3 regions of the Nonomuraea sp. NPDC049695 genome follow, and region 2 is predicted to be linked to each of the others. Evidence: riboswitches for the same ligand, from Rfam matches in the RefSeq annotation. Region 2 holds a riboswitch; each other region holds the start of a gene.
The links. A riboswitch is a leader RNA that binds a small molecule or an ion and turns the genes downstream of it on or off. The one in region 2 is predicted to bind S-adenosylmethionine.

Region 1 (6,874 bases), on a different contig from region 2:
CCGACGTCAGCGCGATGAGCCAGGTCCAGCCCGCGTGCCCGTACACGATGCTGCCCACCGTGCCGCCCGCGCCGCTGCCCAGGTAGTAGCAGAGGGTGTAGACGCCGGCGGCGCGGCCGCGGGCGTGCGGGGCGGCCTCGGCGGTGACCCAGGCGTTCGCGATGGCGTGCGCGGCGAAGAACCCGGCGGTCAGCACGGCGAAGCCGGCCGCCAGGAGGGGGAGCGACGTGGAGAGGGTGAGCACCGAGCCTGCCACCGTCACGAGCAGCGCCGCGACCAGCGCCTTGGAACGACCGAGACGGCCCGCCACGCGTCCGGCGGCGGCCGAGGAGGCGGTGCCCATGGCGTAGGAGAGGAAGACGAGGGAGGCGGCCGCGGGGGTGAGGGAGAGGGGAGGGGCGGTCAGGCGGAACCCGGCGGCGTTGTAGAGCGCGACGAACGCCCCCATGGCCAGCGCGCCCACGGCGAAGGGCGCGACCAGCCCGGCTCCCAGCCGCTTTCCCGCGTCCTTCTGACCAGCCACGCCTTCAGCAGTGTGCTCAGCCATGGGGTCGCCGGCCTGGGGAAGCGTCCGTGCCGCGTACAGGGCGCACAGGCCGGACACTCCCGCCACCGTCAGCAACGCGCCGTGCCACCCCATCGGCCCGGCGGCGAACCCCGCGCCGAGCCGCCCCAGCATCCCGCCGACCGAGTTGCCCGCGATCATCGCTCCCACCGCGCCGGCGAGGCGCACCGTACCGACCACGTCGGCCAGGTACGCCGCCGCGACCCCGGCGAACCCCGCGATCGCCACGCCCTGAACCGCCCGCATCACCAGCAGCACCGGGAAGGACGGCGCCAGCGGCAGCAGCAGCCCGATCGCGGCGGAGAGCACCACGGACCAGAGGATCACCCGCCGCCGCCCCACCAGCCCGGCCAGCCAGGCCAACGGGAGGACCGCCACGGCCAGCGACCCCGTCGCCACTCCGATGGCCAGCGAGGCGCTGCCCGGATCCAGCCTGAACGCCGCGGCGAGCTGCGGGAGCACGGGCTGCGGCGCGTACAGGAGCGCGAAGGACGACACGCCGGCCGCAGCCACAGCGGCACTGACCCGCCGCGTGTCGGGAACCGGAGGAGCGTCGATGACCACCACGTTTGCCACGCTAAGCCAGGCTAATAAATACGTCTAATACGCGAATAGGCGATAATTCATACCGTGACGGATGAATCGGATGATGAGCTGGCCGCGCGCCTGGCCCCTGCCCTGGCCATCCTGGCCGCCGTGGGCGAGACGGGACACGTGACGCGCGCCGCCGAACTCCTCGGCATCCCCCAGCCCACGGCCAGCCGCCGCCTCGCCGCCCTGGCGGACCTGATCGGCGCCCCGCTCGTGATCCCCTCGGGCCGCGGCATCCGCCTCACCAGGGCGGGCCGCACCCTGGCCGCCGCCTCCACCCGCGCGCTGACCACGATGGCCGCCGCCGCCCGCGAGGTCCGTGAGGAGATCGACCCGGCCACCGGCCGCGTCGTCCTGGGCTTCCTCCACCTCCTGGGCCGCGCGCTCGTGCCGTCCCTCATCCGCGGCTTCCGCGAGCGCCACCCGGGCGTCCGCTTCAGCCTGGTCCAGGGCTCGCGCCAGGACATGCTCGAAGCGCTCCGCGAGGGCGCGATCGACCTGGTGTTCGCCGCCCCCATGCCCCTGGACGACCCCGAGCTGGCCGGCACCCCGCTCGCCGACCAGGAGCTGGTGCTGTCCGTACCGCCGTCCCACCGCTTCGCTCACCGGGCGCGGGTACGGGCGGCCGAACTGGTAGGGGAGGAGCTGGTGACGTTGGAGCACGGGTACGGGCTGCGCCAGATCACCGATGACTTGTGCGCGGCGGCGGGGTTCGAGCCGAGGATCGCGTTCGAGGGACAGGAGTCGGAGACCGTACGGGGGCTCGTGGCGGCGGGCCTCGGCGTGGCGATCCTTCCTCGCTCGGAGTCCGCCTCGGGGGTGGTGGAGATACCGCTGTCTCCGCCGGTGTTCAGGACGATCGGGGTGAGCTGGTCGAAGGAGGCGCGGCTGACGCCGGCCGTGCGTGCCTTCAGGGATCACGCACGCGCGGGAACCACCGACCTCGGCCCCGGCTTCCGCCCCGCGTAACCCTCCGGCGGATTGACGGTGCCCCGCCTGTTCAGGCATGATCCTGACTCGTTGATTCATCAAGAGGATCCGAGGGACCTGGCCCTGTGACGGTCCGGCAACCTCCCCGGCGGGGCTCCGCGGGAAAGGTGCCAATGCCAGGAACGATGAGGGAGAGCTGATGAGCGTACGCCTTGATGTTCCTGTCCTTGCCGGTGATCTGGTGCGGTTGGAGCCGCTGGCGATGCGACACGCGCCGGATCTCGCGGAGGCGGTCGAGGAGGATCGGTCGTCCTACGATTTCACGTTGGTGCCTCGCGCTCACGAGATACCGGACTACCTGGCGGCCCAACTCGCCCGCGACGGGCTGACCCCGTTCGCACAGGTTCGGCTCACCGACGGCAAGGCGGTGGGATGCACCGGGCTGTGGGATCCACGCAGGTGGCCGGGCCGGCCCGGCCTGCGGGCGATCGAGATCGGCTTCACCTGGCTGGCCGCCTCGGCGCAGGGCACCGGGATCAACGCCGAGGCGAAGCTGTTGCTGCTGTCGTATGCGTTCGACGTGCTCGGCGTTGCCCGCGTCGACCTGAAGACCGACGCCCGCAACCACCGCTGCCGCCGGGCCCTGGAGCGACTCGGCATCCCCTTCGAGGGCGTGCTGCGCGCCTGGTCCATGTCGTGGGCGCGCGGCGAGGAGGGCAAGGTCCGTGACTCGGCCATGTTCGCCGTGGTCGCCACCGAATGGCCTGCCGTCGAACCGGTGCTGCAAGCCCGCGTCACCGCCGCGAGCTCCCGTGCATCGGCCCTCTGAAAAGCTTCGGAAAGCTGGTGACCATGACACATGATGGCGACGCGGGGGTGCCGGGGTCGTTGGCGAGGGTGCTCGCGGACGTGACGGCCGAACGGGCGGCTCAGGACGCGAGGTGGGGCATGCAGATCCTGCCGGACGGGACCGGGGACGAGGGGACGGTGGCCGAGTCCGACCGGGCCAGGCACGAGACGGAGGCGGCGGCCGCGGGCGGGGTGCTCACGTGGAGGCACATCCTGGCGGAGGAGGTGATGGAGGCGTTCGCGGAGACGGACCCCGAACGGTTGCGAGCCGAGCTGATCCAGGTGGCCGCCGTCGCGGTCAAGTGGACCCAGGCCCTCGACCGCCGGCCACCTTCAGGCCCGTCAGCAGTGGAGAGCGACTCCGGCCGCGCAACACCGCCAGAGCGCTTCCGGGCCATCGTCGACGTGCACGTGCTCCTCCTCCGCGACATCCACGACGAGTCCCGCGACAGTGTCCACGGTGAGACTCACAGCAGGACTCATGTGCTGCTCGCCAGGCGCAAAGGCACCGGCTACGGGGACGGTCTGTGGCACCTGCCCTCCGGTCACCTCGAGGCGGGAGAGTCGGTGACCGAGGCGGCAGTGCGCGAGGCCGGGGAGGAGCTGGGCGTGGTGATCGACCCGGCCGACCTCACGTTCGCCCACGTCATGCACCGCGCCCCGGAACGCGTCGGCCTCTTCTTCGCCACCCGCAAGTGGACCGGTGACCCCTACAACGCCGAACCGGACAAGTGCTCCGAACTCGCGTGGTGGCCCGTGGACGCCCTGCCTCGCGGCGAGATGATCGGCTATCCGGCAGCCGCCATCGCGAACGTCCTGGATGGAGCCCCCTTCGCCCTGTACGAATGGTCTCCAGATCGTTCATGATCCGATAGGGAAGGCACTCTAGAACGCGTCGCGCAGCTCCCGCTTGAGCACCTTGCCCGAGGCGTTCTTGGGCAGCGCGTCCACGAACACCACCCGCTTGGGCGTCTTGAAGGCCGCCAGCCGCTCACGCAGGAACGCGATCAGCTCGTCCTCGCTCACCCCCGCCCCCTCGCGCAGGACCACCGCCGCCGTCACCGCCTCGATCCACCTGTCGTCCGGCACCCCGAACACCGCCGCCTCCGCCACCGCCGGATGCTCGTAGAGGGCCTCCTCCACCTCGCGGCTCGCCACGTTCTCGCCGCCCGACTTGATCATGTCCTTCTTCCTGTCCACCACGGACAGGTAGCCGTCGGCGTCCATGACGCCCAGGTCGCCGCTGTGGAACCAGCCGCCCCTGAACGCCTCCGCGGTCTTGTCCGGGTCGTTCCAGTAGCCGAGCATGGCGTGCGGGCTGCGGTGGACGATCTCGCCGACCACGCCGGGCGCCACGGGCCTGTCCTGGTCGTCGACGATCCGGGTCTCGACGTTCAGCGCGGGCCTGCCGGCCGAGCCGAGCCGGGTGAGCTGCTCCTCCGGGCCGAGGATCGTGGCGACCGGGGCCATCTCGGTCTGGCCGTAGAAGTTGAACAGGCGGACGTCCGGCAGGCGGGTGGCGATCTCCTTCAGCACCTCCACGGGCATGATCGAGGCGCCGTAGTAGCCCTTGCGCAGGGACGACAGGTCGCGGCGGTCGAAGTCGGGGTGGCGCAGCAGGCTGATCCAGACGGTGGGCGGGCAGAAGAGCTTGGTGGCCCGCTCGCCCTCGATCGTGGCCAGGATCGCCGCGGGGCTCGCGCCGGGCAGGATGAGGTTGGTGGCGCCGAGGTAGATGCCGGGCGTCAGGAAGCAGTGCAGCTGGGCGCAGTGATAGAGGGGCAGGGCGTGCACCTCGACGTCGTGGTGGCTCATCTCGCCGTCCACGACGCACGTGACGTACTGGCCGATCAGGCTGCGGCTCGACAGCGTGGCGCCCTTGGGGCGTGACTCGGTGCCGCTGGTGTACATGAGCTGGATCGGGTCGTCGTCGGCGATCTCCACCTGCGGCTCCGACGCGTCGCCGTAGGACATCCACTCCTCGAACGGCTCCCAGCCGTCCGCCGACCCGATCACGCCGCGCACCCCGACCTCGGGGCCCACGGCCCCCTCGGCCACCGGGACGAGCGCCTCCTCCACCAGCATCCCGGTCGCTCCGGAATGCTCCAGGATGTACGCGACCTCCGCCGAGCCGAGCATGAAGTTGATCGGCACGGAGATCGCGCCCAGCCGCGCCAGCGCGAAGTACGCCACCACGAACGCGTGGTTGTTGTGGCTGAGGACGGCGAACCGGTCGCCCTTGGCGACGCCGCGTGCGGCCAGCGCGTTGGCCGTGCGGTTCACCGCGAGGTCGAGGTCGGCGTAGCTCTGGCGCAGGCCGCCGTACACGATGGCGGTCTTGGCCGGGTAGCGGGCGGCGGAACGACGGAGGAGATCACCGAGGGCGTGCCGGCGAGTCGTCATGCGGGGTTTTCCTTTGATCGCAGAACGATTTCGGCGATCGTACCCCGCAAACAGCTCAATCCAGAGGATCTCCCGCAATGCGGTCATAGTGGTCGTGCAGCCGGCCCATCAGCGCGTCGTCCTGGGGCAGCGGCACGTCGTCCACCCGGCCGACCGGCCACACACCCCAGGAGTTGCAGAGGAAGACCTGGTCGAATCCCGGCAGGTCGGCGACCTTGACCGGCCGCCGCTCCTGCGGGACGTCCATCCGCTCCAGCAGCCGCATCGTGATGCCGTGCAGCATCGGCGCGTCCGGCCAGATCAGGCGGCCGCCGGCGAACGCGCCCAGGTTGGTGATCGAGCCCTCGCTGATCAGGCCGTCCTCGGTGGTGAGCAGCGCCTCGTCGAAGCCCTCACGCGCGACCAGCCGCCCGACGTGGGCCTGCAGCATGCCCGACGCCTGCTTGATGTGCGGCAGATAGCGCTGGTAGGGGACCGGCTTCACGCTCTGCGGGCCGCTGGGCGCCTCGTGAGGCGGGGCGGCGGTCGCGATCACGTGCGGCCGGTCGGTCTCGACGACGTACACGCGCACACTCGCGTCCCGTACGTCGTCGCCGAGCACGGCCCTGACGGAGCCGAGCACGGCGGCCCGGTCGAGCGGGACGCCGAACAGCTCCGCGCTGGCCGCCTCCAGCCGTTCGAAGTGCAGCTCGAGCCCCCGCACCCGGCGATCCCTGACCTGCATGGCGGTGAAGTGGCCGTAGCGCGCGTGGAGCATGAAGTGCGCGTCGGCGTCCACCAGCCTGCCCTCGATGGCAGCGCGTCCCGTCACGCGAGCTACTTTACGAACACTCCGACCGACCAGCGAACCGGGCGGTTGGTGTACTCGCCCCAGAGGCCCATTTTCCCGCTGATCGTCACCCGCTTGCCCTTGGGCACCGTGATCTCGGCCATGGACATGGGATACGACTTGCCCTCCTGCCAGACGCCGCAGTTCGACGTGGCGGGGGACAGCTTCCCGTCGATCCGGAACTGGAACCACATCCGGGAGGCCAGGTCGCCCGTGCAGAGCTGGTCGATGCCGATCTTCCCGCTCTTGGTCCTGAGCGTGAGCGTGAGCGTGAAGGAGGTGTCCTGGGGCCACACGCCCGTCGAGGAGCCTGCCAGCTCCATGCCGGCCGCCCGGGTGGGGAACTCATTGACGGGCGGCGGCTCGACCGGCTGGGCGGGCGGCGTCCATTCGTAGACGGCCACCCTCCAGTCGGTGTCTTTGTGCTTGCGCGGCTCGCAGTTCTTGATCTTGCGCGGGCAGCCCCCGGACCCGGAACTGGTCATGTCGAACGTGACCGTGACCTCCGTCGCGTTCTCCGGCACGGCCAGCGGCCGCAGCTGCGTCCTCTTCGAGCACCCCCCGAAGTCCGGGCCGCTGGCGGTGCGCACGCCGTTCACGGTGACGCGCGGTGTGGAATCGCTGAACTCGCCGTTGCACAGCCCGGCCACGTCGAGGGGCTTACCGGAGAGCGGTACCTTCAACGACACCTTCCGCACGCCCTCCGC
Region 2 (6,874 bases):
CGCGCTGGGGGTCGACAAGCTGGGCGTGGACGGCGACGTCAGCCCGGCCGTGGTGGGCTTCAACATCACCGCCAACACCCTGGCCCGCGGCCACATCATCCCCGTCTACGGGGTATGACCAGCGGATCTGTCCTGAAACGCACAAAGGCGGCCCGGGGAGACCCCGGGCCGCCTTTCGCTCTTGCGGCGAGGAGAGACCTAGAAGTCCATGTCGCCGCCGCCCGGCATGGCCGGAGCGGCAGGGGTCTTCTCGGGCTTCTCCGCGATGACGGCCTCGGTGGTGAGGAAGAGCGCCGCGATGGAAGCGGCGTTCTGCAGCGCGGAGCGCGTCACCTTGGCCGGGTCGAGGATGCCCGCCTCGAACATGTTGACGTACTCGCCGGAAGCGGCGTTCAGGCCCTCACCCGGGGTGAGGTTGCGAACGCGCTCCACCACGACGCCGCCCTCAAGGCCGGCGTTGACGGCGATCTGCTTCAGCGGCTCCTCGAGGGCCTTGCGCACGATCGCCGCGCCCGTGGCCTCGTCACCGTTGAGCTCGAGCTTGTCGAACGCCTTGGCGCCGGCCTGCAGCAGCGCCACGCCACCGCCGGGCACGATGCCCTCCTCGACGGCCGCCTTGGCGTTGCGCACGGCGTCCTCGATGCGGTGCTTGCGCTCCTTCAGCTCGACCTCGGTCGCGGCGCCGGCCTTGATGACGGCCACGCCGCCGGCCAGCTTGGCCAGGCGCTCCTGGAGCTTCTCGCGGTCGTAGTCGGAGTCGGTGCGCTCGATCTCGGCGCGGATCTCGTTGACCCGGCCGGCGATCTGCTCGGCGTCACCGGCGCCGTCCACGATCGTGGTCTCGTCCTTGGTCACCACGACCTTACGGGCGCGGCCGAGCAGGTCGAGGGTGGCGTTCTCGAGCTTGAGACCGACCTCCTCGGCGATGACCTGGCCGCCGGTCAGGATGGCGATGTCGTTGAGCATGGCCTTGCGGCGGTCACCGAAGCCCGGAGCCTTGACCGCCACGGAGCGGAACAGGCCACGGATCTTGTTGACGACCAGGGTCGCCAGGGCCTCGCCCTCGATGTCCTCGGCGATGATCAGCAGCGGCTTGCCCGACTGGACGACCTTGTCGAGCAGCGGCAGCAGGTCCTTGTTGGCCGAGACCTTGCTGTTGACGATCAGGATGTACGGGTCCTCGAGCACGGCCTCCATGCGGTCCGAGTCGGTGACGAAGTACATCGACGTCATGCCCTTGTCGAAGCGCATGCCCTCGGTGAGCTCGAGCTCGAGGCCGAAGGTGTTGCTCTCCTCGACGGTGATGACGCCTTCCTTGCCGACCTTGTCCATCGCCTCGGCGATGAGCGAGCCGATCTCGGGGTCGGCGGCGGAGATGGAGGCGGTGGAAGCGATCTGCTCCTTGGTCTCCACGTCCTTGGCCAGCTTGGAGAGCTCCTCGCTGACGCGCTCGACGGCGGCCTCGATGCCCTTCTTCAGGGCCATCGGGTTGGCGCCGGCGGCGACGTTGCGCAGGCCCTCACGCACCAGCGCCTGGGCGAGCACGGTGGCGGTCGTGGTGCCGTCGCCGGCGACGTCGTCCGTCTTCTTGGCGACTTCCTTGACCAGCTCGGCGCCGATCTTCTCCCAGGGGTCCTCGAGCTCGATCTCCTTGGCGATGGACACACCGTCGTTGGTGATCGTGGGAGCGCCCCACTTCTTCTCCAGCACGACGTTGCGGCCCTTGGGACCCAAGGTCACCTTGACGGCGTCGGCGAGCTGGTTCATACCGCGCTCGAGACCGCGCCGGGCGTCCTCGTCAAACGCGATCATCTTGGCTGCCATAAGGCTAGACCTCCCAGATGCAGGGTGGCTTGTCGTGGACCGAGCCGACGCCCGCGACGGCATGGGTCGGCGTCTCCTTCGGCAGACCCCATCGTCCCGATCCGATCGTTGGCACTCTGCATCAGAGAGTGCCAACGAACTGTTTAGCACTCTACCCTGCCGAGTGCAAGCGAGAGGACACCCACCGGGTGTTCCTTCCCTGGTGGGGGTACGCCGACGCCTGAACACGCGTTGCCTGGACTGAGGAACGCAGGGAGCGAAGCGACCGGAGAGACGAGGGAAGGCGACGGCTTTCAGCGACCGAGCCGCCTCTGCGGAGCAGAGGCAATAAGCAGAGCGCGGCGAGCTGCCCCATGCGGCTCGCCGCACCCGAGTCGACGAAAGAGAGGTGGCAGGTTCGCACGGACTGCGCTACCGCGCGATCCTGCCGGTGCATACCAGGTGGGGCGTGTCAGACCGCGCGAACGGCCTCTGCCTGGGGACCCTTCTGGCCTTGCGTGATCTCGAACTCGACGCGCTGCCCCTGTTCGAGAGCTCTGTACCCGTCCATCAGTATCGCTGAGTAATGGACGAATACATCCTTACCACCGTCTACCGCGATGAAGCCGTAGCCCTTGTCCGCGTTGAACCACTTGACGGTGCCCTGCGCCACTTCCGACTCCTCTTACTGGGCCCACAGATCTCGCCCATTCCTCCGCGAGACCCGTAATCGACTGACATAACGGAAAATCGGCCAGACGATCGCCCTCGACCATACCTGTGGCACGGGGTTTGGCAACAGAGTCAATCCGCAAAAGAAGCATTTCTCCGCACCGAAGCTCGATGAAACGTTCATTTGCCCTGGAAAAGCAGAAGGCGCCCACAAGGGGCGCCTTCAAGGATGTGATCTATAGCACTCAGCCGCCGGCGACCGCCGGGATGATAGAGATCTGAGTGCCCTCAGGGGCTGCAGTGTCGAGCCCCTCGGCGAATCGGACGTCCTCTTCCCCAACGTAAACGTTGACGAAACGACGAATCTTGCCCGATTCATCCAAAATTCTCGCGCCGATCCCCGGGTAGTCGGAGTCCAGCTTGATGAGGACGTCACGAAGAGTCGCGCCCTCGCCACTGACTTCCGCGTTACCCCCGGTGTACGTGCGCAGAATGGTGGGAATCCGCACAGTAACGCTCATGGTTAAACTCGCCTTTCCTGGTTGTCAGACAGCCGCGCGGAACGCGTCGAGGGAGGGCCGGATCACGGCCGTGGGCTTGGCGTCGTCGCTGATCGCGTCGAGCGTCTTGAGTCCGTCGCCGGTGTTGAGGACCACGGTCTCGGCCTCGGGATCGAGCCGCCCGCTCTCGGCGAGCTTCTTCAGCACGCCCACGGTCACCCCGCCCGCCGTCTCGGCGAACACGCCTTCGGTCGAGGCCAGCAGCTTGATCGCGGCCACGATCTCGGCGTCGGTGACGTCCTCGACGGCCCCGCCGGTGCGCCGGGCGATGTCCAGCACATAGGGCCCGTCGGCCGGGTTGCCGATGGCCAGGGACTTGGCGATGGTGTCGGGCTTGACCGGCTGTACGACGTCGTGCCCCGCCTTGTACGCGGTGGAGACCGGCGAGCACCCGGCCGCCTGCGCCCCGAAGATCTTGTACGGCGTGTCCTCGACCAGTCCCAGCTGCACCAGCTCCCGGAAGCCCTTGTCGATCTTGGTGAGCTGCGAGCCCGAGGCGATGGGGATGACGATCTGCTCGGGCAGCCGCCATCCGAGCTGCTCCGCGATCTCGTACGCGAGCGTCTTCGAGCCCTCGGCGTAGTACGGCCGCAGGTTGACGTTGACGAACCCCCACTTGTCACCCAGCGGGTCGCCGATCAGCTCGGAGCAGAACCTGTTGACCTCGTCATACGTGCCGTCGATGCCGATCAGCTTGCCGCCGAACACCCGGGCCATGGCGATCTTGGCCGCTTCCAGGTTGGCCGGGATGAACACGCACGCCTCGAGCCCGGCCCGCGCCGCCGCGGCGGTGACCGCGCCCGCGAGATTGCCGGTGGAGGAGCAGGAAAGCGTGTGGAAGCCGAAGTTACGGGCCGCCTCGACGGCGATGGCGACCACGCGGTCCTTGAATGAATGGGTGGGGTTGCCCGAGTCGTCCTTGACGTACAGGGACTTGAGACCGAGCGCGCGCCCGAGGTTTCCGGCCTTGACCAGTTTGGTCCATCCCGGGTTCATGTTGGGCTTACTGGCGACATCGACAGGAACGGGGAGCAACGACCGGTAACGCCAGATGTTGGACGGACCCGACTCGATGTCCGCGCGGGTCACGGTGCCGAAGGAATAGGCCGCTTCGAGCGGCCCGAAACACTCCTGACACGCGAAGCTGGGACCGAGGGGGTAACGCGTACCGCATTCGCGGCAGGACAGACCGACAGCAGGACCAAAGTCGAGCGACATGAAGCGAGGCCTTCCCTCATCTTCGCCCGCGGCCACCTTGACCGCAGACCGGAATTGGCACCTTGTCCCGGTCGGCCTCGCCAGGTCGCGAGCCTCAAGCCGGGAGGGTTGCCGGGGCTTCGTAGGGCCGGTCCCTCCACCCCTCTGGATGAGCAATATTCAGTTGTTGAAATGGACTCTACCTGCCCAGGGGGCCTAAATGGCCACTTGTCTCAACAGGTGAGATGCGATGTCTCAACGATAGTCCTCCCCCAGCACTCCCTGCACGTATTTCCGCGCCTGGTGAATGCGCGACTTGGCGGTGCCGAGCGGGATGCCGAGCTGATCGGCCACCTCGTTGTAGTCGAGCTGGACGATGTCGCGCAGCACCAGCGCCTGCGCCAGGTCGGGCTTGTCGGCCTCCAGCGCCTCCATGGCGTCCAGGAGGTCGAGCCGCGATCCGGCGATCACGCTCACCCGCCGCACGTCGGGCTTCTGCATGGGCAGTTCGTCGGAGCTCTGCTCGGCCGCCCTGCGCTTCAGCGACCTGTACGTGGTGCGCGCGCAGTTGGCCGTCACGATGTGGAGCCAGGTGCTGAACCTGGCTCTGCCCTCGAACCGCCCGATGTTGCGCGCCACGGCCAGCAACGTGTCCTGCGAGGCCTCCTCGGCGTCCTGGTGGTAGGGCAAGATCCGGGCGCAGTGACGCATCACATCGGGCTCGATCCGAGCCAGAAGTTCGCCAAGTGCGCGATGATCTCCGGCTGCGGCGGAACGTGCGAGTTCCTCGGTTAGCTCATCAAGCGCCATAGCTGGGATCCTATGGGCGAAGGGAGCCTAGATGAACAGCGTTCTGGTGGCCTCCAACAGAGGACCCGTCTCGTTCACCGTCTCCGACGACGGCGAACTGACCATGAAACGCGGTGGCGGCGGCCTGGTGTCCGGGCTGTCCGGGGTGGTCAGGAAGGACGGCGTGCTGTGGGTGTGCGCGGCGCTGTCCGACGGCGACCGCAGCGCCGTCCGCCTGGCGCCCGGCGGCAGGATCGATCAGGCCGGCTACGACACGGGCCCGCTGCGCATGCTCGACATCCCGCCCGCCACCTTCCACCGGGCCTACAACTCCGTGGCCAACTCCACCCTGTGGTTCGTCAACCACCTGCTCTACGACATCCCCAACTCGCCCAACTTCGGCACGAGGTTCGAGCGCGAGTGGGAGTCGTACCGCGACTACAACGGCGCGTTCGCGCTGGCGCTGGCCGAGGAGGCCGGTCACGGCGCCCGCGTGATGGTGCAGGACTACCACCTGACGCTGACCCCGGCGATGCTCCGCGCCGAGCGGCCGGACCTGCGCATCGCCCACTTCAGCCACACCCCTTGGGCGCCGCCCGAATACTTCTCCCTGCTGCCCGACGAAGTGGTCGGAGAGGTCCTGGAGGGCATCCTGGGCGCCGATCATGCCGGGTTCCTCACCGACAGGTGGGCGCAGGCGTTCATGGACTGCTGTGAGGCGCTCCTGGGCGCGGAGGCCGACCGCGCCGGCCGCAGCGTCACCTACGAGGGCCGGACCACCCGCATCGGCGTGCACAGCCTGGGCGTGGACGGCGAGGCGCTGTGGGAGCGGGCCTGCGAGCCCGATGTCGAGTCGCACATGGCCGCGCTCAGGGAGCAGGTGGGCGACCGGCGGCTGATCGTCCGCATCGACCGCACCGAGCTGTCGAAGAACATCGTGCGCGGCCTGATCTCCTACCGCGAGTTCCTCGACGCGCACCCCGAGTGGCACGGGAAGGTGGTGCATCTGGCGTTCGCCTACCCGAGCCGGCACGACCTGCCCGAATACCGCGAGTACACCGCGTCGGTGCAGCGCCGCGCTCAGGAGATCGAGGACGAGTACGCCACCGAGGACTGGGACCCGCTGATACTCAACGTCAACGACGACTACCCGCGCTCGCTGGCCGCGTACCGGATGGCCGACGTGCTGCTGGTCAACCCCATCCGCGACGGGATGAACCTGGTCGCCAAGGAGGGCCCGGTCCTGTCGCCGCGCTGCGCGCTGGTGCTCTCACGCGAGGCGGGGGCGGCGGCCGAGCTGGGCCCGCACGCGCTGCTGGTGAACCCGTACGACATCAGCGGCACGGCCGCCGCGCTGCACCAGGCGCTCGTCATGCCGGAGGACGAGCGCCGGATGCGGCGCGACAAGCTGCACGCGGCGGCCACCGCCCTGCCGCCGCAGAAGTGGCTCGCGGCCCAGCTCGACGCACTCGCCGAGATCTGAACGCACTCGCTGAGAGCTGAGGCACTCGCTGGGATCTGGCGCGCGCCTCAGCTCCAGTCGGCGTTCTTGAGCGTGTCGGCCAGGCCCGGCGTGTTCCACTGGTCGACGACCAGGATCTTGCTCTTCGCCAGGTACCACTCGCGCTGCGTGAAGTGCGTGTACACCTTGTTGCCGGAGTAGGAGCGGCACGTGGACCGCCACGCGTTGTACGTGGCCTTGTGCCCCTCCCCGACCTGGCGCAGGCCTCTCGTCACCTTCGGGCCGATGATCTCGCCCCACTTCGGGTTGAACGGGCAGGGCTGCACGTCGCTGGCCGTGTAGAAGGGGTTCTTGCCGGTGTAGGGCCCGAATCCCTCGGCGCCGCGCTTGA
Region 3 (6,874 bases), on a different contig from region 2:
ATGCTCGGCGCGATCGCGTTCGTGCACTTCGGGCACGGCGTGCTGGCCACCGCCGGCGGCTGGGAGCTGCCCGGCCTGCTCGGGGCGCTGAGCCTGCTGTTCCTGGCGCTCGGCGGCGGGCGGATCGGGCTCGACGGCCTGTTCAGCGCGAGATTCCGCAGACGCGGGGAGCGCCGGGCCGCCGAGGAGGAGCTCGCCGCGTACGCTCCCGGCGCGCGCGCTCCGGAACCCTCGAACGTCACGCCGGTGACCGGCGAGTCCACGAGGCCCTTGCCGTCCCAGGAACCACGCGTGCCCAGGCAGCCCGGCGAGCGCCGGGCAGGCATGGTCGACGACGATGACATGAGGGACATCGACGCCCTGGTCTCCGACGAACCGCCGCCGCCCCACAAGCCTCCGAACAGGGGCTGAGGGTCAGCGGGTGACGAGCTCCCGCAGAGCGTCGACGAGCCGGTCCACGTGCTCCTCCGTGGTGCCGATGCCGATCGAGGCCCGCACCGCGGAGGCCGTGCCGTCCTCGCAGCCCCCGTCGTGCTCTCCGAGCAGGTGGCGGACGAAGGGGTGCGCGCAGAACTTCCCGTCGCGCACCCCGATGCCGTACTCGCCGGAGAGCACCTCGGCGACCTCGCGGGCCGAGTAGCCGTCCACGGTGAACGACACGATGCCCACGCGCGGGTGGTCGTCCCCCCACAGCGACAGCTCGCGTACGCCCTCGATCGAGGCCAGCCCGGACCGCAGCCGGGCGATCAACCGCTCCTCCTCCCGCACCAGCGCGGTCCAGCCGGTGGCCGTGAGCGCGTCGCAGGCCGCGGCCAGCGCGATGGCGCCCAGCACGTTCGGGGTGCCCGCCTCGTGCCGCGGCTCGGGGTCGTCGTGCCACTCGATGTCGTCCCCCACGGAGCGCACCGCGCCCCCGCCCTTGAGGTACGGCTCACCGTCCGCGAGCCAGTCCCGCCGCCCGACCAGCACCCCGGCGCCGAACGGCGCGTACAGCTTGTGCCCGGAGAAGGCCACGTAGTCGAGGTCGAGCGCGGTCAGGTTGAGCGGGCGGTGCGGTACGAGCTGGGCGGCGTCCACCAGGATGCGGGCCCCGTGCCGGTGGGCGATGTGGGCCAGCGCGGCGATGGGCCAGAGCTCGCCGGTGACGTTGGAGGCGGCGGTGACCACGAGCAGCTTCGGGCCGTCGATCCCGGCCAGCGCCTCGTCGGCGGCGCGGACGGCCTCGCCGGGGAAGGCGGGCGGCGCCAGCCGTACGGAATTCTTCCAGGGGAGGAGCGAGGCGTGGTGCTCGGTGTCGAAGACCACGGTGGTCGTGCCGGCAGGCAGGCAGCTGGCCAGGAGGTTCGTGGCGTCGGTGGTGTTGCGGGTGAAGATCACGGCGTCGTCCGGGCGGGCGCCGACGAACGCCCGGACCGTGTGGCGGGCCTGCTCGTAGCGGGCGGTGGTGAGCTGGGAGGCGTAGCCCGCGCCACGGTGGACGCTGGAGTAGGCCGGGAGCGCGGCGGTGACGGCGGCGCTGACCGGCTCGAGACACGGCGCGCTGGCGGCGTAGTCGAGGTTGGCGTAGCCGACGAGCCTTCCGCCCTTGACCGGCACCTCGAGATCGGCCCCGAGCACGGTGGGGATGGGCCTGCTCGTGACGGCGGGAGCCGCCTCGACGTGCTGGGCGGGGACGGAGTTGAAGATCGTCAGGGTGGACACGGCACATCTCCCTCAGGGTCGTCGGGACCCCTGGAAGCAGCCATGGAGCCCGCGCTTGCCCGCCACACCTCGTGACGGACCAGGTCTTCACCCGGGGCACCCCGCCGCGGACGCGAGGGTTGCCGGCCAGCTAGCCGGGGCTTGTCGCTGGCACTCATGACCTACGACCCGCACTATAACTCAGACCCCACCATGAATCGCAAGTCGCGAACTATTGCGCCACGTCACTCGTTGCTACCGGAAACCCCGCCCACGTAGTCATGGAGGTACGCAGATGTTGGACTGGGTGACGGACCCACAGATCTGGATCGGCTTCTTCACCCTGGTCGCCCTGGAGATCGTGCTGGGGATCGACAACATCATCTTCATCTCCATCCTGGCCGGGAAACTACCCCCTGAACAGCGCGACAGAGCCCGCGTGATGGGTCTGGGCGCCGCCCTGATCACCCGCCTGCTCCTGCTGCTCGGCCTGTCGTGGGTGGTGCAGCTCACCGAGCCGCTGTTCGCCGTCCTCGGCCACGAGATATCGGGACGCGACCTGATCCTGCTGCTCGGCGGCCTGTTCCTGCTGGGCAAGAGCGTCACCGAGATCGGCCACAGCATGGACGCCCCAGCGGAGAAGGACGGCAAGAAGGCCGCCGCGGCCTCCTTCGCCTCGGTGATCCTGCAGATCATGGTGCTGGACATCGTGTTCTCGCTCGACTCCGTCATCACCGCCGTCGGCATGGTGGACCAGCTCGGCGTGATGATCGCGGCGGTCGTGGTGGCGGTGGTGGTGATGCTGTTCGCCTCGGGGCCGATCAGCAGGTTCGTGGACCGGCACCCGAGCATCAAGATGCTGGCGCTGGCGTTCCTGGTGCTGATCGGCGTGGTGCTCATCGCCGAGGGCTTCGGCCAGCACATCCCCAAGGGCTACATCTACTTCGCGATGGCGTTCTCGCTCGTCGTCGAGCTGCTGAACATCCGGGTGCGCGGCAAGCGCGCCCACCTGGAGCAGCAGGATCCCGCTTCTAAGATGAAATAGTGCGCTTTGACCCTTGGGATCCGAATTTTGTGGCTCACCCGTACCGCGTGTACGACGAGCTGAGGCGCGAGTCGCCCGTCAGCTACTTCGAGCCGACCGACCAGTGGCTGATCTCCCGCCACGCCGACGTGAACGCCCTGCTCAGGGACCGCCGCCTGGGCAGGTCCTACCTGCACGTGGCCACGCACGAGGAGTTCGGCAGGCCGCCGGAGCCCGAGTTCCAGGAGCCGTTCTGGCGCGTGATCAGGGCGGGCATGCTCGACGTGGAGCCGCCGGTGCACACCAGGCTGCGCCGGCTGGTCTCCAAGGCGTTCACGCCCCGCATGGTCGAGTCCCTGCGCCCCCGGGTCCGCGCCATCGCCGCGGGCCTGGTGGACGCGTTCGTGGAGAAGGGCGGCGGTGACCTGATCGCCGAGGTGGCCGAGCCGCTGCCGGTGACGGTGATCGCGGAGATGCTCGGCATCCCCGACCAGGACCGCCACCTGCTGCGCCCCTGGTCGGCGGAGATCTGCGGCATGTACGAGCTCAACCCGACTCTCGAGGCCCAGCACACGGCGGTACGCGCGGCGTCGGAGTTCGCCGGCTACCTCAAGACCTTGGCCACGGAGCGGCGACGGACCCCCGGCGAGGACCTGATCAGCGCGCTGGCGGGGATCCCTGAGCTGACCGACGACGAGCTGGTCGGCACGTGCGTGCTGCTGCTCAACGCCGGCCACGAGGCCACCGTGAACGTGACGGGCAACGGCTGGTGGGCCCTGTTCAGGAACCCCTCCGAGCTGGCACGGCTGCGCGAGGACCGTTCGCTGCTGCCCACTGCCGTCGAAGAGCTGATGCGCTGGGACACGCCGCTGCAGATGTTCGAGCGCTGGGTGCTGGAGGACATCGAGGTGCACGGCGTGGAGATCCCGCGCGGGTCGGAGGTGGCGCTGCTGTTCGGGTCGGCCAACCGCGACCCGGCGGTCTTCGAGGAGCCGGACCGGCTCGACGTGGGTCGCGTGGACAATCCGCACATCTCCTTCGGCGCCGGCATCCACTTCTGCCTGGGAGCCCCGCTGGCCCGCATCGAGCTCATCGAGTCGTTCGGTGCGCTGCTGGACCGGGCGGACACGCTGGAGCTGCGGCACACGCCGGCCTGGAAGCCCGGCTACATCATCCGGGGGCTGGAGTCGCTGGACGTCAGCGCCGCTGGCTGAGCCAGCCGAAGCCGCCGAGACCGGCCGGGTCGATCAGCTCGCCCTCCTCCGAGGCTCTGGCCAGAGCCCGTACGTAGGCCCGCGGATCGGCATGGGCGAGGTCGATGGGCGGCCGGGCGCCGGTGATCCCCAACGCCTTCAGCGCGTCGCGCTGTGTGGAAAACGTTGTGGATATCGCACCGGCCCCGCGTCCTGCCTCCGCGCACGCGTCGAGCGCCACGTGAGCCGTGATGTCGCAGGTCCCGTCGGGGATCGGGGCAACGACCGCGCCGTCGCGGTAACCGGTCAACGTGCCACAGAGCGGCCGGTTATCCACAGCATGTGCATAATCAATGGCAATCGCCCGGCCGCGGTTGAGGCGTACCAGGACGGAGGCCCAGGCCTCGTCACGGGGGCGGCCGATCTCCGCGCGCGCGCCCACCCGGGGCAGCGGCCACCACCGGTCGAGCCAGGCGCGGTCGTCGGGGCACAGCGGGCCGCCGAGGCGCTCCTCGCCCGTGTGCACGTCGACCATGATGAGGCGCGGCCCGTCGGCGGTCTGCTCGGCCACGTCGAGCGGCACGTTGTCGAGCCACTCGTTGGCGATGGCCAGGCCGGTGATGCCGCTGGGCACGCTCCGGCGCCAGGCGACCCGCTGGGGCAGCCCCTCGGGCCTGGGGGAGAGCTCCACGGCCGTGACGCGGAGCCGGTCGCGCAGCGCGGGCTTGGCGGCGGCGAGCACCTGGGTGACCAGCGTGCCCTCGCCCGCGCCGATGTCGACCAGGTCGAGCACGTCGGGGCCGCCGAGCTCGGCGTCCACCTCCGCCAGCAGGGCCAGCACCGCGTCGGCGAACGCCGTCGAGGCGCTGACCGAGGTGCGGAAGTGGCCCGAAGGGCGTTCGCGGAGGTAGAAGCCCTCCTCGCCATACAGCGCACGCTCCGTCGCGGCGCGCCAGGTGAGCCACATGTCCTGGACTATCTCATGACTTCTGGGTGACACGCATCGTTATCAAACGACTACTCATGGTCGCCGAGTTGCGGTAGCTTTACCCCTTGTCATCGAGCGATCACGTTCCGCCAACCCTCAATTGGCGGAGCTCTGTCGCTCCTCAGAGCAGAGCACCCAAAGCGGCTTCGGCCGCTCGATCGAGAGGAGCCACCGTGCTCAAGAAGGTCATGGTCGTCGCAGGAGCCGTCGCCATGCTGTCGCTCGCGGCCCCGGCGCACGCCGACATCACCAGCGGCGAGGGTGGCGTGCTCAGCGGCAACCAGGTCCACGTCCCGATCAACATCCCGATCGACGTCTGCGGCAACGCCGTGGCCGTCATCGGCCTCGCGTTCGCCGGCTGCAAGGGCGGCGCCCACGTCTACGCGCCGAGCCACCACTGACAGTAGTGAACCCGGGCCGGCGCTCGTCCGGCCCGGGCTCTTACCCCGGCTGGCCGGTCGGCGAGCGGCCAGCCGGCGCACCTCCAAGAGATCACATCCGCGCGGGCGTCGGTCCTGGATGAGGGACTCGGCGCCCGCTGCCATGCGATGGAACCCCTCTCCTCATCTCTTCCGACAGGGGGTGCACGTTTTGTATGCCCTTGTCGCTTTTGTCGTTAACTCAACATGCGGCAAAGCAGCGGTCACATCTGCAGTCGTCAAAGGCCGTTACGCTGGTCGGCGGTGCCATATCGACAGAGGTGTGACGTCATGGACGCAGGGGATCGCCCGGCACGGCTGACCGTCGGCGTGCTCGGAGCGGGCAAGGTCGGCTCGGCCCTAGGGGCTGCGCTGGCGCAGGCGGGGCACCGGATCGTGGCCGCGAGCGGTGTATCCGACAATTCACAGCGATGGGCGGCCGACCGGCTCGGCGTCAAGCTGTCCAGACCCGACGAGGTGGTCGCGGCTGCCCAGCTCATCCTGCTCACCGTGCCCGACGACGCCCTGCCCGACCTGGTCACAGGGCTCGCCACCACGGGCGCCGACCTGCAGGGGAAGATGCTGGTGCACACCAGCGGGGCGTACGGGCTGTCCGTGCTCGAACCGGCGGCCAGGGCCGGCGCGCTGCCGCTGGCGCTGCACCCGGTGATGACGTTCACGGGCAGGGACGACGACATCAACAAGCTCACCGGCATCTCGTACGGTGTGACCGCCCCCGACCTGCTGCGGCCGATCGCCGAGGCGCTGGTGATCGAGATGGGCGGCGAGCCCGTCTGGATCGCCGACGCCGACCGCGCGCTCTACCACGCGGCGCTGGCCGGGGCCGCCAACCACATGGTCACGCTCATCGCCGAGTCGCAGGAGCTGCTGGGGCGCATCGGCGTCGAGCACCCGGGGCGGATGCTGGGCCCGCTGCTCGGCGCCGCGCTCGACAACGTGCTGAGGCTGGGCATCGCCGGGCTGACCGGGCCGGTCGTCCGGGGCGACGCGGGCACGGTGCGCAAGCATGTCGACGCGCTGATCCTGGCGGCGCCCGAGGCGGCCGACGCCTACATCGCGCTGGCCCGCCTCACGGCTGACCGGGCACTGGCGGCGGGGCTGCTCAAGCCGGAGGAGGCGGAGCGGCTGCTCGACGCACTCGGGGGCAACATATGGACGTGACGGAAGGACGGTTATGGAGCTGATCGTCGCCAGGGGTCGGGACGACCTGGTCAAGGCGCGTCGTGGTGGTGAGGTGGCGCTGGTGCCCACCATGGGCGCGCTGCACGAGGGCCACCGGTCGCTGATCAGGCAGGCCCGTGCCCGCGCCGATCAGGTCGTGGTCAGCATCTTCGTCAACCCCCTGCAATTCGGCCCAAGCGAGGATTTTTCCCGCTATCCCCGTACGTTCGACTCCGACCTCGCCGTGTGCCGGGCGGAGGGCGTGGACGTCGTCTTCCACCCGGACGTCGAGGTGATGTACGCGTCCGACCGCCAGGTGAGCGTCTCGGCGGGCCACATGGGCACGATCGTCGAGGGGGCGTACCGCCCGGGCCACTTCGACGGCGTG

Region 1: another riboswitch for S-adenosylmethionine. It lies ahead of AB0J64_RS34540 (GNAT family protein); the one in region 2 lies ahead of thrC (threonine synthase).
Region 3: another riboswitch for S-adenosylmethionine. It lies ahead of AB0J64_RS50505 (aminotransferase class V-fold PLP-dependent enzyme); the one in region 2 lies ahead of thrC (threonine synthase).

What each region holds. Positions count from the first base shown of each region.
Region 1 is NZ_JBFANV010000050.1:58,872-65,745, reverse strand. Features, by position in the region: gene AB0J64_RS34550 (MFS transporter) at 1-1,141, opposite strand, end outside; gene AB0J64_RS34545 (LysR substrate-binding domain-containing protein) at 1,196-2,125, shown strand; SAM riboswitch class I at 2,179-2,278, shown strand; gene AB0J64_RS34540 (GNAT family protein) at 2,286-2,915, shown strand; gene AB0J64_RS34535 (NUDIX domain-containing protein) at 2,939-3,802, shown strand; gene AB0J64_RS34530 (acyl-CoA synthetase) at 3,821-5,338, opposite strand; gene AB0J64_RS34525 (aminotransferase class IV) at 5,394-6,149, opposite strand; gene AB0J64_RS34520 (hypothetical protein) at 6,155-6,874, opposite strand, start outside.
Region 2 is NZ_JBFANV010000002.1:66,786-73,659, reverse strand. Features, by position in the region: gene AB0J64_RS02505 (YbhB/YbcL family Raf kinase inhibitor-like protein) at 1-118, shown strand, start outside; gene groL (chaperonin GroEL) at 199-1,824, opposite strand; gene AB0J64_RS02495 (cold-shock protein) at 2,276-2,476, opposite strand; gene AB0J64_RS02490 (MoaD/ThiS family protein) at 2,721-2,996, opposite strand; gene thrC (threonine synthase) at 3,021-4,253, opposite strand; SAM riboswitch class I at 4,267-4,408, opposite strand; gene AB0J64_RS02480 (RNA polymerase sigma factor) at 4,488-5,042, opposite strand; gene AB0J64_RS02475 (trehalose-6-phosphate synthase) at 5,074-6,504, shown strand; gene AB0J64_RS02470 (hypothetical protein) at 6,552-6,874, opposite strand, start outside.
Region 3 is NZ_JBFANV010000116.1:9,992-16,865, forward strand. Features, by position in the region: gene AB0J64_RS50500 (DoxX family protein) at 1-411, shown strand, start outside; gene AB0J64_RS50505 (aminotransferase class V-fold PLP-dependent enzyme) at 415-1,626, opposite strand; SAM riboswitch class IV at 1,748-1,863, opposite strand; gene AB0J64_RS50510 (TerC family protein) at 1,976-2,725, shown strand; gene AB0J64_RS50515 (cytochrome P450) at 2,755-3,918, shown strand; gene AB0J64_RS50520 (SAM-dependent methyltransferase) at 3,902-4,864, opposite strand; gene AB0J64_RS50525 (chaplin) at 5,059-5,286, shown strand; gene AB0J64_RS50530 (DUF2520 domain-containing protein) at 5,596-6,486, shown strand; gene panC (pantoate--beta-alanine ligase) at 6,500-6,874, shown strand, end outside.